Regions from separate parts of the Micromonospora sp. NPDC005220 genome, predicted to be linked through region 1. Evidence: riboswitches for the same ligand, from Rfam matches in the RefSeq annotation. Region 1 holds a riboswitch; the other holds the start of a gene.
The links. A riboswitch is a leader RNA that binds a small molecule or an ion and turns the genes downstream of it on or off. The one in region 1 is predicted to bind cobalamin.

Region 1 (7,733 bases):
CTGGTTCAATCGCCGGTCACGGGGTGCCGAGGCGACCCCGACGAAACTGGACCGGGAGGCGACCCGCGACGATCTCGCGGCGCTGGAGGAGTTCGTCGCCAGCCGGCAGGGGGTGGAGTTCTACCTGGAGCCGGAGACGACCGCGACGGACACCACAGTGGTGGCGATCGCCCACGACGGTGAGTGGATCCGCCGCCGTACCGGAACGCCCCGCGCGGCCGGGGCCATCGCCCGCAAGCACGCGGTGCCGTTGTACGAGGCGGCGCGCACCGGCTACCCGGAGCGGATGCGGACCTGGAGCCGGGCCCACCCGGAACGCCACGCCCGCTGAACGCCCGCTCCGCCGAGTTTCCGGCCGTCAGGATCGGTGCGGGTGGGCCGGCGCAGGTTCGTGGAAGGCGGTCGCGCGGGCCTCCATCCGCCGGAATTCGGGCGATGCCACAGTTCGTATCGTCGCGGCGAGCACGAGGGCGCAGAGACCCGCCCCGCCCCAGAAGACCGCTCGTACGCTGACCAGTTCCGCGGTCAGGCCGGCGACCAGAGCCCCGAGCGGCATCGATCCCCAGCTGGTCAGGCGGCTGACCCCGCTGTAGCGCCCCATCATCTCATCGGGCACGACGAGCGCGCGCAACGAACTGTAGGTGACGTTCCACGCGCCGGAGCCGGCGCCGCCCAGGACGGTCGTCACGGCGATCAGCCGGGGGGACGAGGTGACCGCTGGTGCTGCCAGCAGCACGGCGAAGCTGGCCATTGACGCGGCGAGGACGACCCGCCGTCCCAGCCGGCGGGTGAGCGCGGGCGCGGCGGAAGCTCCCACGACGCCACCCACTCCCAGGGCTCCGATCAGCAGGCCGTACTCCGCGCGGCTCAGGTTCATCGGTCCGGGTGCGATCGCGTAGACGACGAGGACCGCCATCCAGGCGGCCCAGCACCCACTCGCTGCGCCGGCCACCAGCAGCAGGGTCCGCAGAATTTTTGCCTGCCACACGTATTGGATGCCCTCCCGAATGTCGGTGCGGAGGCCCGGAGCGTTCGTCGCCGGTCCGGGGCGACCGCTGCTGCGGTAGTGACCGGTCATGACGGCCAGGGCGAGTAGCGCGCCCGCGTAGCCGACGCCGCCGGCGCCGAGCGCGACAGCCAATCCAGTGGCGGCTAGCAGGCCACCCAGCGGGGGCCCGATGAACTCGTTGGCCGCGGTCTCGGTCGCGGTCAACCTCGCGAACGCGGCCTCCATGCGGTTGCGGGGCACGACCATCGGCACAACCGACATCCGGGTGGTGTCGGCGAAGACCTCGGCGGTGCCGAGGAGCAGCGCCACCGCGTACAGGCCGGCCAGCGGAAGGACGTCCAGGACGAGGGCACCCACGAGTACGGCGAGAACCAGGGTGCGCGCGGCGGCCATCGTCATGATCAGGTGCCGGCGATCCGCCCGGTCGGCGAGGGCACCGGCGGGCAGTGAGAACAGCAACCAGGGCAGGGTGTTGGCCAGGGTGGCGGCGGCAACCAGAGCGGGGGAGTCCGTCATCGAGACGGCCGCCAGCGGCAAGGTCAACTTGACGACGCCGTCTGCCAGGTTGGTGACCGCGGCACCGGCCCACAGCGCCGTGAAGTTCCGCGCGCGCACGGTCGTCGGGGTGCCTGGCTGGGTGTCGCTGTGCATGTCCCGGAGCTTGCGACATCCCGCAGCGCCTCCCTAGAGTTTCGACTGGAGGCGAAACATGGCGGTGTTCCTGGTCGACGCCGAAGTGATGGCGCAGGCCCGTTTCGGCACTTCGCAGCTCACCGAGACGTTGGCGGCACTGAATATCCTGCGCCGGGGTCAGCCGCTTCCGTGGCATCGGGCCTGGCGCGACCAGCATGTCGACGCCTTCCAGGGCTATCTCGACGGTGACCCGGTGACCCGGGCCATCCTGGCGCACGCCATATCGTCCTCCTGGATGGCTGACTTTCTGACGGTGCCGCCCGCCCGTCCGGACCTGACGTTGGACGACGAGCTCGTGGAGCTGGAGTCGCTGCCGGACGACCGAATTCGTGCGGATCTGGCCCACGTACGTTCGCCGCTGGCCCCGGAGTTGCGCTGTTCGGGGTTGGCGAGCCGGACGGCCGCCCTGGTGCGGTGGGTCTGGTGTCACACGATCGAAGCGGACTGGCCGCGCCGGCAGTCGGTGCTACGTGCCGATGTGGTGTCCCGGATCTCCCGCCTCGGCAGGGACGGATGGTCGGGGGTCATCAACGACATGCGGCCGGGCATGCGCTGGCTGGGCAACGGCCGGCTGCAGGTCGAGGAGCGGCCCTACCCACCGTCCGACGTGCGGGGCGGGACGTTGACGTTCTTCGCGGCCCACTGCCGGGGAGGCTGGATCTCCTGGAGGTTGCCCGACCGCTTCGGGATCGTCTATCCGGTGACGGGGATCTTCGCCGAGGCGTCTCTCACCACACCGGATCCTCTGCGCCGCCTGCTCGGGACCGCACGGAGCAGGGTTCTGGTGCAGGCGGCCGAGCCGGTCAGCACCACGGCCGTGGTCGCCGCGACCGGACTGCCGCTCGGCACGGTCGGTGGTCACCTGCGCGTGCTGACCGAGGCCGGTCTGCTTCAGAAGCGCCGGTCGGGTCGGGAAGTCCTCTACTGGTGGACGGATGCGGCGCGGGCGCTCGTGGCCGGAGCCTCATCGTTCTGACGGGGCACATGGTCCCAGTAGTGGGTGTGCGCGGGGCCCTGGCCGGCGTCGATCATCACACTCCCCCGGACCATCGGCGCAGGCCAGATTGCCTCCAGCCGCCCTTTGCTCTGCTTACCCATGTGCACCGGTGACGCTGCGTGCCTGGTGCATATAGATAAGCAGAGCAAAGGGCCGCAGACATTGATGTGGGCATTGCGTCGCGCGCAGCAGCGCGGGCACCGATCGCCGAATCTCGATTAGTGGCGTCCGTCTGGCGGGGCCGGGCTGGCGTTGACCGGCGGCGGAGGGGTGTGGCAGCATTCGCGGCCTGACGGCAGTGAAGGAAGTCGGTGCGAATCCGACGCGGTCCCGCCACTGTCACCGGGGAGTGATCCCCCCTCGTGCGCCACGGCCGTGTGTCTGCGGTTGGAAGGCCGGGGGAGAGCGTCGATCCGGAAGCCAGGATACTTCGGCCGTCGGGACGTACCCCAGGGCGTGGACACCCGAGGAGGACCCGATGACGCATGGCGTCTCGCGCACCGACGAGCACCGTCGTACCCCGAGCGGCGGTCCCGCCGCCGCGCACCGATCCGGCCGCACGATCGCGCCGGCATCCGGGCTCTGGGGCCCCGTTCACCGCTGAGGTTCGCACTTCGCTACCCGTCGCCGCCGGTCTCGCGCCGGTGAGCCGTCCGGGTCGCGGCGTCCGCTGAACCCCGCGCCCACCCCCACGTCGTCGCCGAATCGCTTCCGCGAGCGCGCTGACGTTACCGTCCGGAGCCTGCCGTGCGCATTCTGCTGCTGTCCACCGCCGACACCGACCTGCTGGCCGCCCGCGCCAGCGACGCCGACTACCGGTTGGCCAACCCCGCGCGAGTCACCGTCGAGGAGGTGCCCGCCCTGCTCGACGGGGTCGCCCTCGTCGTCGTACGCCTGCTCGGCGGTCGGCAGGCGTGGCCGGACGGCCTCGCCGCGGTGCTCGCCACCGGCGTGCCGACGGTCGTGCTCGGCGGTGAGGCACTACCCGACGCGGAGCTGATGGCCATCTCCACAGTGCCGTCCGGGGTCGTCACCCAGGCGCTGGCGTACCTGGTCGAGGGCGGTCCGGACAACCTGGGGCAGTTGGCCCGGTTCCTCTCCGACACGGTGCTGCTCACCGGCGAGGGGTTCACCCCGCCCGCGCCCACCCCGGCGTACGGCGTGCACGGCGAACACCCCGTCGACCCGGGCCGGCCCACCGTGGGGATCGTCTTCTACCGGGCGCACGCTCTCGCCGGCAACACCGGTTTCGTCGACGTGCTCGCGGACGCGGTCCACCGGGCCGGCGGCAACCCGTTGCCGATCTTCTGCGGCTCGCTGCGCGGGCTGACCGCGAACACCGGCCCGCTCGGGCTCTTCGCCCGCTGTGACGCGCTGCTGGTCACGGTGCTCGCCGCCGGCGGCGCGGTGGCCGCGGACGCCTCCGGTGGCGGTGACGAGGACGCCTGGGACGTCGGCGCCCTGGCCGCCCTGGACGTGCCGGTCATCCAGGCGCTCTGCCTCACCAGCACCCGGGCGCAGTGGGCCGACAGCGACGCCGGGCTGTCCCCGTTGGACGCGGCGATGCAGGTGGCCATCCCCGAGTTCGACGGCCGGATCGTCACTGTGCCGTTCTCGTTCAAGCAGATCGACGCCGACGGGCTCTCGGTCTACGCCGCCGACCCCGAGCGAGCCGCCCGGGTCGCCGGGATCGCGGTGCGCCACGCCCGGCTGCGGTACGTGCCACCCGCCGACAAGCGGATCGCCGTGGTGCTCAGCTCGTACCCCACCAAGCACTCCCGGGTCGGTAACGCCGTCGGGTTGGACACCCCGGCCTCGGCGGTCCGGCTCTTCGCCGCGCTGGCCGAGGCCGGCTACGACCTGGGGAACGCGCCACCGCCCCAGGACGGCGACGCGCTGATCCACGCGCTGATCGCCGCCGGTGGTCACGACGTGGAGTGGCTCACCCCGGAGCAGTTGGCCGCCGCCGAGGCCCGGATACCGGGGCAGACGTACCGGCGCTGGTTCGACCAGGTCCCGGTCGAGCTGCGCGAGCGGATGCGGGAGCACTGGGGTGAGCCGCCCGGCGAGCTGTACACCGAGGGCGGCGACATCGTGCTCGCCGGGCTGCGCTTCGGCAACGTGGTGCTGCTGATCCAGCCGCCCCGCGGCTTCGGGGAAAACCCGATCGCCATCTACCACGACCCGGACCTGCCGCCGAGTCACCACTACCTGGCCGCGTACCGCTGGTTGACCGCGCCGGTGACGGACGGCGGCTTCGGCGCGGACGCCGTGGTGCACCTGGGCAAACACGGCACCCTGGAGTGGCTGCCCGGCAAGGGCCTCGGTCTGGCCGCCGGCTGCGCGCCCGACGCGGTCCTCGGCGACCTGCCGCTGGTGTACCCGTTCATCGTCAACGACCCCGGCGAGGGCACCCAGGCCAAGCGGCGGGCGCACGCCGTGGTCGTCGACCACCTGGTGCCGCCGATGGCCCGCGCCGAAACCTACGGCGACCTGGCCAAACTGGAGCAGCTGCTGGACGAGTACGCGACAGTGCAGGCACTCGACCCGGCCAAGGTGCCCACCGTGCGAGCCCAGATCTGGGACCTGGTGCGCGCCGCCGAGCTGCACCACGACCTGCACGCCGAGGCGATGCCCGACCCGGACGACTTCGACGACTTCGTGCTGCACCTCGACGGGTACCTGTGCGAGGTCAAGGACGTGCAGATCCGCGACGGGCTGCACATCCTCGCCGACGCTCCCACCGGCGAGGCGCGGGTCAACCTGGTCCTCGCGGTGCTGCGCGCCCCGCAGATCTGGGGCGGCGCCCGCGCCCTGCCCGGCCTGCGGCAGGCCCTCGCCGTCACCTACGGGCTCGACGAGCAGGAGTTGCTCGCGGCGCCGGGACAGCGACTGGCGCTGCCGCCGGCGTTGACCGACGTGGTGGACGGGCCGGCCGGCACCGCCGCCGACGCGATCGACCTCATCGAGGCCCTCGCGCGGCGGCTGGTCGTCGGCATGGAGACCCTGGACTGGGCCGTGCACGCGATCGACGCCGTGGTGACCGAGGTGACCGGCCAGCCGCTCCCGGACGTCGCCGCGGTGCTGCACTTCGCCGCCACCGAGCTGGTACCCCGCCTGGACCGGACCACCGACGAGCTGTCCCACACCCTCGGCGCGTTGGACGGAAGGTTCGTGCCGCCCGGCCCGTCCGGCTCACCCACCCGGGGCCTGGTCAACGTGCTGCCCACCGGCCGCAACTTCTACTCCGTCGACCCGAAGGCCATCCCCAGCCGCAACGCCTGGGACGTCGGGGTGGCCCTCGCCGACTCGCTGCTGGCCCGGCACCTCGCCGACACCGGCGGGTACCCCCGCTCGGTCGGGCTGACCGTCTGGGGCACCAGCGCCATGCGAACCCAGGGCGACGACATCGCCGAGGTGCTCGCGCTGCTCGGTTGCCGGCCGGTGTGGGACGAGCGGTCCCGGCGCGTCACCGGCGTCGAGGTGGTATCGACCGCCGAGCTGGGCCGGCCCCGCGTCGACGTCACGGTGCGCATCTCCGGCTTCTTCCGGGACGCGTTCCCGCACGTGGTGGCGCTGCTCGACGACGCCGTCCGGCGGATCGCCGCCCTGGACGAGCCGGACGAGGAGAACTACCTGCGGGCGCACGTCGCCGCCGACCTCGCCGAGCACGGTGACGAGCGGCGGGCCACCGCCCGGATCTTCGGCTCGAAGCCCGGGGCGTACGGCGCCGGTCTGCTGCCGCTGATCGACGCCCGGACCTGGCGCAGCGACGCCGACCTGGCCGAGGTGTACGCGGTGTGGGGCGGCTACGCGTACGGCCGGGGCCTGGACGGTCGGGAGGCGCGCAAGGACATGGAACGCTCGTTCGCCCGGATCGCGGTGGCGGTGAAGAACCAGGACACCCGCGAGCACGACATCGTCGACTCCGACGACTACTTCCAGTACCACGGCGGGATGGTGGCGATGGTCCGCCACCTCACCGGCACGTCCCCGCAGGCGTACGTGGGTGACTCGGCGATGCCGCACGACGTACGCACCCGCACGCTGGGCGAGGAGACCCGGCGGGTGTTCCGCGCCCGGGTGGTCAACCCGAAGTGGATCGCTGCGATGCGCCGGCACGGCTACAAGGGCGCGTTCGAGCTGGCGGCCACCGTGGACTACCTGTTCGGCTACGACGCCACCGCCGGCGTGGTCGACGACTGGATGTACGAGCACCTGGCCGCCGGGTACCTCTTCGACGACACCACCCGGGAGTTCCTGGAGCAGTCCAACCCGTGGGCGTTGCGCGGCATCACCGAGCGGCTGTTGGAGGCCGCCGACCGGGGGCTGTGGGCCAAGCCGGAGCCGGCCACCCTCGACCGCCTCCGCGACACGTACCTGGCCAGCGAGGGTGACCTGGAGGACCGGGCGTGAGCGCGAGGAGTGAGCCGGTTTTGCGAGCCCCGCAGTCGCGAACGAAAGAAGGCCCAGCATGACCGCGACCTACCCGTTCAGCGCCGTGCTCGGCATGGCCGACATGCGGCTCGCGCTGCTGCTCAACGCGGTCTCCCCGGCGATCGGCGGGGTCCTCGTCCGGGGCGAGAAGGGGACCGCGAAGTCGACCGCCGTGCGGGCTCTCGCCGCGCTGCTGCCCCCGGTGCGCCGGGTCGCCGGCTGCCGCTTCGGCTGTGACCCGGCCGAGCCCGACCCGGCCTGCCCGGACGGCCCCCATCCCGCCGGGGCCGCCGCCGAGACCCACCCGGCGCGCCTCGTCGAACTGCCGGTGGGCGCCGCCGAGGACCGGGTGGTCGGGTCGCTGGACCTGGAGAAGGCGCTCGGCGAGGGCGTACGCGCCTTCGAGCCGGGCCTGCTCGCCGCCGCGCACCGGGGCGTGCTCTACGTCGACGAGGTCAACCTGCTGCACGACCACCTGGTCGACCTGCTGCTCGACGCGGCGGCGATGGGACGCAGCCACGTCGAGCGGGAGGGCGTCTCGGTCAGCCACGCCGCCCGGTTCCTGCTGGTGGGCACCATGAACCCGGAGGAGGGGGA
Region 2 (7,733 bases), on a different contig from region 1:
ACCTGAAGCTGGTCGGCCAGCAGCCGAGCCGCAGTGACGTCAACGAGGCCCGCCGGGTCACCGAGAACATCCTCACCGCCAACCCCAACCTCGCCGGTGTCTTCGCGGCCAACGAGCCGAGCGTGCTCGGTGCCGCGCAGGCCATCCAGGCGGCCGGCAAGTCCGGCAAGGTGGTCATCATCGGCTGGGACGCGGCCCCGGACGAGATCGCCGGGGTGCGCAGCGGTCAGATCTCGGCCCTGGTCGTCCAGAACCCGTTCAAGATGGGCTACTTCGGCGTCGACAAGATGGTCAAGCACCTGCGGGACAAGGCGCCGCTCGCATCGGCCGACACCGGCGTCACGTTCGTCACCAAGGAGAACATCGACTCGGCGGAGATCAAGGCGGTGCTCGAACCCAGCTGCGCCAACCCGCCGGTGCAGTGATGGGCGTCATCCCCACGGCCACCGCCGACAGCGATCAGCAACCCACCGACGCGGAGCCGCCGGTCCTCGAAGCCCGCGGCATCGTCAAGCGGTTCGGGCACGTCGAAGCGTTGCGCGGTGCCGACTTCACGGTCCGCCGGGGTGAGGTCGTCGCGTTGATCGGTGACAACGGCGCCGGCAAGAGCACCCTGATCAAGACGCTGTCCGGTGTGCATCCGCCGGACGAGGGCGAGATCCGGGTCGGCGGGCGTCCGGTCCAGTTCTCCACTCCGGTCGATGCCCGCCGAGCCGGGGTGGAGACCGTCTACCAGGATCTCGCCGTCGCCGACGACCTCAGCGTGGCCGCCAACCTGTATCTCGGCCGGGAGATCCTGCGCTCCGGACCACTCGGTCGGCTCGGGCTGTTGGACAAGCGCGCCATGCGCCAGGGCGCCGCCGCCGCCCTCGACGAACTGGGCGTACGGATCCCCCGGGTCACCACCCCGATCGCGATGCTGTCCGGCGGGCAGCGGCAGTGCGTGGCGGTGGCCCGCGCCATCATCTGGGCGACCAACGTGGTCATCCTCGACGAGCCCACCGCAGCGCTGGGCGTGGTCCAGACCGGGCGGGTGCTCGACGTCGTCCGGCGGGCCCGCGACGCGGGCATGTCGGTGGTGCTGGTGAGCCACAACATGCCGCAGGTGCTCGAGATCGCCGACCGGGTCGAGGTGCTGCGCCTCGGCCGACGGGCGGCCCAACTTCGCGCCGACGAGGTCAGCACCGACGACCTGGTCGCGGCGATGACCGGCAGCACCAGCGTGGAACGGGACGAGCGGTGACGGCGGTGCCGGTGACCCTGAACGCCGCCCAGCCGCGGCTGCGGCTGGGCCCACTGGGCTTCGGCGCCTCGCAGGGCGGCAATCTCTACCGGGCGACGTCGGATGAGCAGTTCGCCGCCGCGGTGGACACCGCGTGGGCAGGCGGCATCCGATACTTCGACACGGCACCGCATTACGGGCTGGGCCTGTCCGAACGGCGGCTGGGCGCGGCCCTGCGCTCCCGCCCGCGCGGCGAGTACGTGGTGTCGTCGAAAGTCGGCCGGCTGCTGGTGCCGTCGCCGGAGACGGCACACCGGCGGGATCCGGAGGGGTTCGACGTGCCCGCCGATCATCGCCGGGTCTGGGACTTCAGCCGCGACGGCGTACGCCGTTCGTTGGAGGCCAGCCTTCGGCGCACCGGCCTGGACCGGATCGACGTGGTGTATCTGCATGACCCGGACGAGCATTGGGAGCAGGCCGCCCGCGAGGCGGTCCCGGCGTTGGTGCAGCTGCGGGAGCAGGGTGTGATCGGTGCCGTCGGGGCCGGGATGAACCAGTCCGCGATGCTGGCCCGCTTCGTGGCGGAGACCGACGTGGACGTGGTGATGTGCGCCGGCCGGTACACCCTGCTGGAGCAGGGCGCGTTGACCGACCTGCTGCCCGTCGCGCAGGCCCGCCACGTCGGTGTGGTGGTCGCCGGGGTCTACAACTCCGGGCTGCTGGCCCGGGACGTGCCGCCGACCGACGCCGTCTACGACTACCGGCAGGCGCCGGCCGAGGTGATCGACCAGGCCCGCCGGATAGCGTGGGTGTGTCAGACGTACGGCGTCACGCTGCCGCAGGCGGCGTTGGCGTTCGTCCGTCGTCACCCGGCCGTGGTCTCGACGGTGGTCGGCATGCGCGACGAGGCCCAGGTCACCGAGACCCTGAGCCGAGCTGACGTCGACGTCCCGGATCAGCTCTGGACGGCGTTGTACGACGAGGGGCTGCTCGACGTGCAGTCGTAGGGGCCGACGGTCACGACCCGGCCGCCTCGGTGCTGGTGTCACCGTCGTCGGGCAACCCCTGCAACGACTCCTCCACGCCGATCAGGTGGTTGGCCATCCGGGTGCGGGCCCGCTCCGGGTCGCGCGCCACGAGGGCCTTCAGGATCGCCACGTGTTCGTCATGGGTACGCAGGTCCGCGCCCTCCTCGTGCAGACTCCGCCAGAGCCGGCCCCGGATGGTGCGCCCGGCGAAGGCTTCGATCAGACCGACCAGCACCGGATTCTCGGCGTGCACCGCGATGATCCGGTGAAAGGCGATGTCGATCTCCATGATCCGCTCGTGGTCCTGCGGTGACTGGCCGACCATCCGGGCCGCCTCGTCGAGCAGGTCACCCGCCTGGGCCAGGGCCTCGTCGGTGATCCTGGTCGCCGCCAGCCGGGCCGCCTCGCACTCCAGCAGCCGCCGGACGGTGTGGATGTGCCGTGGGTCGCCCTGACCCTGGAAGTCCACCACGAAACCCATCGGGGCCAGCAGCTGTGGCGCGTCGAGGTTGGTGACGTAGGTGCCGTCGCCCTGGCGGATGTTGACGATGCCGAGGATCGACAGGGCCGACATGCCCTCGCGCAGCGAGCCCCGCGAGACGCCGAGCGACTCGGCGAGGTCCTTCTCGATGGGCAGCCGGTCTCCCGGCCTGAACTGCCCTTCGAGGATCATCCGCTTGATGCCGTTGACCACTTCGTCAGTGCGAGACATGACTCCCCTAGCGGCCGGCGGGGGTGGCCTTCCCACCCGCGATCACGTACGCCTCCGGAGATGCCACCGTAGTCGGGTCTGCCGCCGCCCAGTAGTGGCCGTCGGGAAACCGGTAGAGCGCGACCGACTCCTGACGCATCCGGGTGGAGTAGCCGGGCTGGCTGGGCAGGACGTAACCGCTGCCCGAGCCGGTGTCCCGGATGATGCACGGATCGGTGAAGTGCTCGTGCAGGTGGTCGACGAACTCGGTGACCCGGTTGGTGAGATCCCCCGAGATCGCGACGTAGTCGAGCACCGACACGTGTTGGACCATCTCGCACAGCCCGACGCCGCCGGCGTGTGGGCACACCGGGACGTCGAACTTCGCGGCGAGCAGCAGCACCGCGACGATCTCGTTGATGCTGGCCAACCTGCCGGTGTCCAGCTGGCAGAAGTCGATGGCCTGGGCTTGGAACAGCTGCTTGAACATCACCCGGTTGTGGCAGTGCTCGCCGGTGGCGACGCCGATCGGAGCGACGGCACGGCGCACGGCCGCGTGGCCCAGGATGTCGTCGGGGCTGGTCGGCTCCTCGATCCACAGTGGTGTGAACCGGGCGAGGGCGGTGACCCACTCGATGGCCTGACCGACGTCCCACACCTGGTTGGCGTCGATCATGAGGTTGCGATCCGGCCCGAGGATCTCCCGCGCGATCGCGCAGCGGCGGATGTCGTCCTCAAGGTTGGCGCCCACCTTGAGCTTGACGTAGCCGTAGCCGGTGTCGACCGCCTCCTGGCACAGTCGGCGCAGCTTGTCGTCGCCGTAGCCGAGCCAACCCGCCGAGGTGGTGTAGGCGGGGTAGCCGGTGCGGTCGAGCTCGGCGAGGCGGGCCGCCTTCGTGCCTTCCTTGGCCCGCAGGATGGCCAGTGCCTCGTCCCGGGTCAGCGCGTCGGACAGGTAGCGCAGGTCCGCGATGTCGACGAGTTGCTCGGGGGTCATCTCGACGAGCAGCCGCCACAGCGGCTTGTCGGCGAGCCGGGCGACCAGGTCCCACGACGCGTTCAACACGGCGGCGAGGGACAGGTGGACGACACCCTTCTCCGGGCCGAGCCAGCGCAGCTGCGAGTCGGAGGTGAGGAGGCGGTAGACCGCGCCCATGTCCGCTGCCATCGTGGCCACGTCCAGGCCGACGAGGAGCTGTGCCTGGTGGACCGCCGCCGCCGCGACGATGTCGTTGCCGCGACCGATGGTGAAGGTCAGGCCGTGCCCCGCTAGCGGCGCACCGGTGCCGTCGACGCCGTCGGTGTGCAGGACGACGTAGGCCGCCGAATAGTCGCCGTCCTTGTTCATGGCGTCTGATCCGTCAGCGGTCAGGGAGGTGGGGAAGCGGACGTCTTCGACGGTGACGGCAGTGATCTGCGGCATGCGCTCCTCGCCCGACTCGACCAAAGATCAGATGATCAAAGGGAGTATACGGACGGCTGCTTCGGACAGTCAACGTTGTCGATCACCACCAAGCCGCAGACATATGATGTTTGCGGCACTGCCGAGATCCACCTCACCGGCCGTGCACGCCCGCGCGAGAGCCCGCCCCGGTTGTCTCGCGGCGATCGGGTCGAGCGTAGTCGGTGGGGTTGGTGATCGTGATCACCGAGCCGCCCGCCGACACGCCCGAGACCGACATGTGGGGTGTGACAACGACTGTGTCCCTATATATGGTGTCGAGCGCAGCTGGTTCGGCCGCTCATCCGGCGCGGTCGAGGCAACAGGGAACCCGGTGGAAATCCGGGACTGTCCCGCAGCGGTGAGTGGGAACGACAGCCGTCATCAGCACTGGGCCACCGATCGGCCTGGGAAGCGACGGCCAGTAGGAGACCGGCCAACCCGGTCGTGCCCACGAGTCCGAAGACCTGCCAGCGCGCCGCGTACCCGCACCCGGGTGGGCGGCGGTCCGAGGCCGCGTGGGACGGCTGACGCCCCCTGACCCACGCCGGGCTGGCGTGGCGTCCGTCGGTGTCTGTCTCCTCGCGTCCGGACCACCAGGTCTCGAACTCCGAGGAGCGAGTGGTGACAGTCACCGAGGTAGTCCCGGCCAGCGGCGACGCGACAGTGCGGCGCACGCCGATGCAGGTCCGCAAGCGCGACGGCGGTACCGAACCCGTGGACGTGAACAAGATCGTCCGGGCGGTCGAGCGGTGGGCCGACGACCTGACCGACGTCGACCCGATGCGGGTGGCCACCCGCACCATCAGCGGCCTCTACGACGGCGCGACGACGGCCGAACTGGACCGGCTCTCCATCCAGACCTCGGCCGAGATGATCGGCGAGGAGCCGCAGTACTCGCGCCTCGCCGCGCGGCTGCTGGCCGGCTACGTCGACAAGGAGGTGCGTCGACAGGGCATCACCTCGTTCAGCGCGGCGATCCGGGTCGGCCACGCCGAGGGCCTGATCGGCGACGACACCGCCGCGTTCGTCGCCGCACACGCCACCACCCTCGACGCCGCCGTCGACCCGGACGGCGACCGTCGGTTCGAGTACTTCGGCCTGCGCACGGTGTACGACCGCTACCTGCTGCGCCACCCCACCAGCCGACTGGTGCTGGAGACACCGCAGTACTGGCTGCTGCGGGTGGCCTGTGGACTGTCCCGGACGGCGGACGAGGCGGCCGACTTCTACCGGCTGATGTCCAGCCTGGCCTACCTGCCCAGCTCACCGACCTTGTTCAACTCCGGAACCCGGCACACCCAGATGTCGTCCTGCTACCTGGTCGACTCCCCGCGCGACGAGCTGGACTCGATCTACCAGCGCTACGCCCAAGTCGCCAACCTGTCCAAGTTCGCCGGCGGCATCGGCATCGCGTACTCCCGGGTCCGCTCCCGGGGCGCGCTGATCCGGGGCACCAACGGGCAGTCCAACGGGATCGTGCCGTGGCTGCGCACCCTGGACGCGAGCGTCGCCGCGGTCAACCAGGGCGGCCGGCGCAAGGGCGCGGCCTGCGTCTACCTGGAGCCGTGGCACCCGGACATCGAGGAGTTCCTGCAACTGCGGGACAACACCGGTGAGGACGCCCGGCGCACCCACAACCTCAACCTGGCCAACTGGATCCCGGACGAGTTCATGCGCCGGGTCGAGGCCGACGAGATGTGGTCGCTGTTCGACCCGCACGAGGTGCCCGAGCTGCCCGACCTGTGGGGGGAGCGGTTCGACGCCGCGTACCGGGAGGCCGAGGCGCAGGGTCGCCACGTGCGGCAGGTCCCGGCGCGGGAGCTGTACGGGAAGATGATGCGGACCCTCGCCCAGACCGGCAACGGGTGGATGACCTTCAAGGACGCCGCCAACCGACTCTGCAACCAGACCGCCGAGCCGGGCAACGTGGTGCACCTGTCCAACCTCTGCACCGAGATCGTCGAGGTGTCCAGCGACACCGAGACCGCCGTGTGCAACCTCGGCTCGGTGAACCTCGCGGCCCACCTCGGCGACGGCGGCATCGACTGGGAGCGGCTGCGCGTCACGGTGCGGACCGCGGTGACCTTCCTCGACCGGGTGATCGGCATCAACTACTACCCGACCGCGCAGGCGGCGGCGAGCAACCCCCGCTGGCGGCCGGTCGGGCTCGGACTGATGGGGCTCCAGGACGTCTTCTTCGCGCTGCGGCTGCCGTTCGACTCGCCGGCCGCGCGGGAGCTGTCCACCCGGATCAGCGAGGAGCTGTACCTGACCGCGCTGGAGACCTCCGCCGACCTGGCGCGCGACTTCGGCGCGCACCCGGCGTACCCGCAGACCCGGGCCGCGCGGGGCCAGCTCCAGCCCGACCTGTGGGGTGTCGAGGGTACGCAGACCGCACGCTGGGCCGCCCTGCGGGAGCGGGTCGAGGCGTACGGGCTGCGCAACTCGCTGCTGGTGGCGGTCGCGCCGACAGCGACCATCGCCTCGATCGCCGGGTGCTACGAGTGCATCGAGCCGCAGGTGTCCAACCTGTTCAAGCGCGAAACCCTGTCGGGGGAGTTTCTCCAAGTCAACACCGCTCTGGTACGCGAGTTGAAGGCCCGCGGGCTGTGGACCGAGCGGATCCGTTCGGCGATCAAGCGGGCCGAGGGGTCGGTGCAGGACATCGCGGAGTTGCCGGCCGGCGTGCGGGAGTTGTTCCGCACCGCGTGGGAGCTGCCCCAGCGGGCGCTGATCGACCTGGCTGCCGCCCGCGCACCGTTCATCGACCAGTCGCAGTCGCTGAACCTGTTCCTGGCCGCGCCCACCATCGGCAAGCTCTCCTCGATGTACCTGTACGCCTGGAAGGCCGGGCTGAAGACCACCTACTACCTGCGCTCGCGCCCCGCGACGCGGATCCAGCAGGCCACCGTCAGCGCTGTCGCACCCGTCGCCGTCGACGCGGAGGCGCTGGCCTGCTCGCTGGAGAACCCCGAGTCGTGCGAGGCCTGCCAGTGACCCCCGCCGCCACCCCCGCCGCCGACACCAGCACCACCGACACGAGGACCACGCACATGCTGCTCGATCCCGGGATGGACCTCACCCTCCGCCCGATGCGCTACCCGCACTTCTTCGACCGGTTCCGCGACGCGATCCGCAACACCTGGACGGTCGAGGAGGTCGACCTGCACGCCGACCTCGCCGACCTGGACAAGCTGTCGCCGGCCGAACGGCATCTGGTCAGCCGGCTGGTGGCGTTCTTCGCCACCGGTGACACGATCGTCGCCAACAACCTGGTGCTGAACCTCTACCAGCACGTCAACAGCCCCGAGGGTCGCCTCTACCTGTCCCGGCAGCTGTTCGAGGAAG

Region 2: another riboswitch for cobalamin. It lies ahead of ABZU52_RS15810 (ribonucleoside-diphosphate reductase subunit alpha); the one in region 1 lies ahead of cobN (cobaltochelatase subunit CobN).

The regions. Positions count from the first base shown of each region.
Region 1 is NZ_JBEXHP010000091.1:14,927-22,659, forward strand. Features, by position in the region: gene ABZU52_RS25250 (hypothetical protein) at 1-331, shown strand, start outside; gene ABZU52_RS25255 (MFS transporter) at 359-1,660, opposite strand; gene ABZU52_RS25260 (helix-turn-helix domain-containing protein) at 1,719-2,678, shown strand; cobalamin riboswitch at 3,001-3,130, shown strand; gene cobN (cobaltochelatase subunit CobN) at 3,447-7,115, shown strand; partial or broken gene ABZU52_RS25270 (ATP-binding protein) at 7,174-7,733, shown strand, end outside.
Region 2 is NZ_JBEXHP010000035.1:18,861-26,593, forward strand. Features, by position in the region: gene ABZU52_RS15785 (ABC transporter substrate-binding protein) at 1-425, shown strand, start outside; gene ABZU52_RS15790 (ATP-binding cassette domain-containing protein) at 425-1,243, shown strand; gene ABZU52_RS15795 (aldo/keto reductase) at 1,249-2,229, shown strand; gene ABZU52_RS15800 (FadR/GntR family transcriptional regulator) at 2,240-2,962, opposite strand; gene ABZU52_RS15805 (enolase C-terminal domain-like protein) at 2,970-4,364, opposite strand; cobalamin riboswitch at 4,655-4,872, shown strand; gene ABZU52_RS15810 (ribonucleoside-diphosphate reductase subunit alpha) at 5,064-7,382, shown strand; gene ABZU52_RS15815 (ribonucleotide-diphosphate reductase subunit beta) at 7,439-7,733, shown strand, end outside.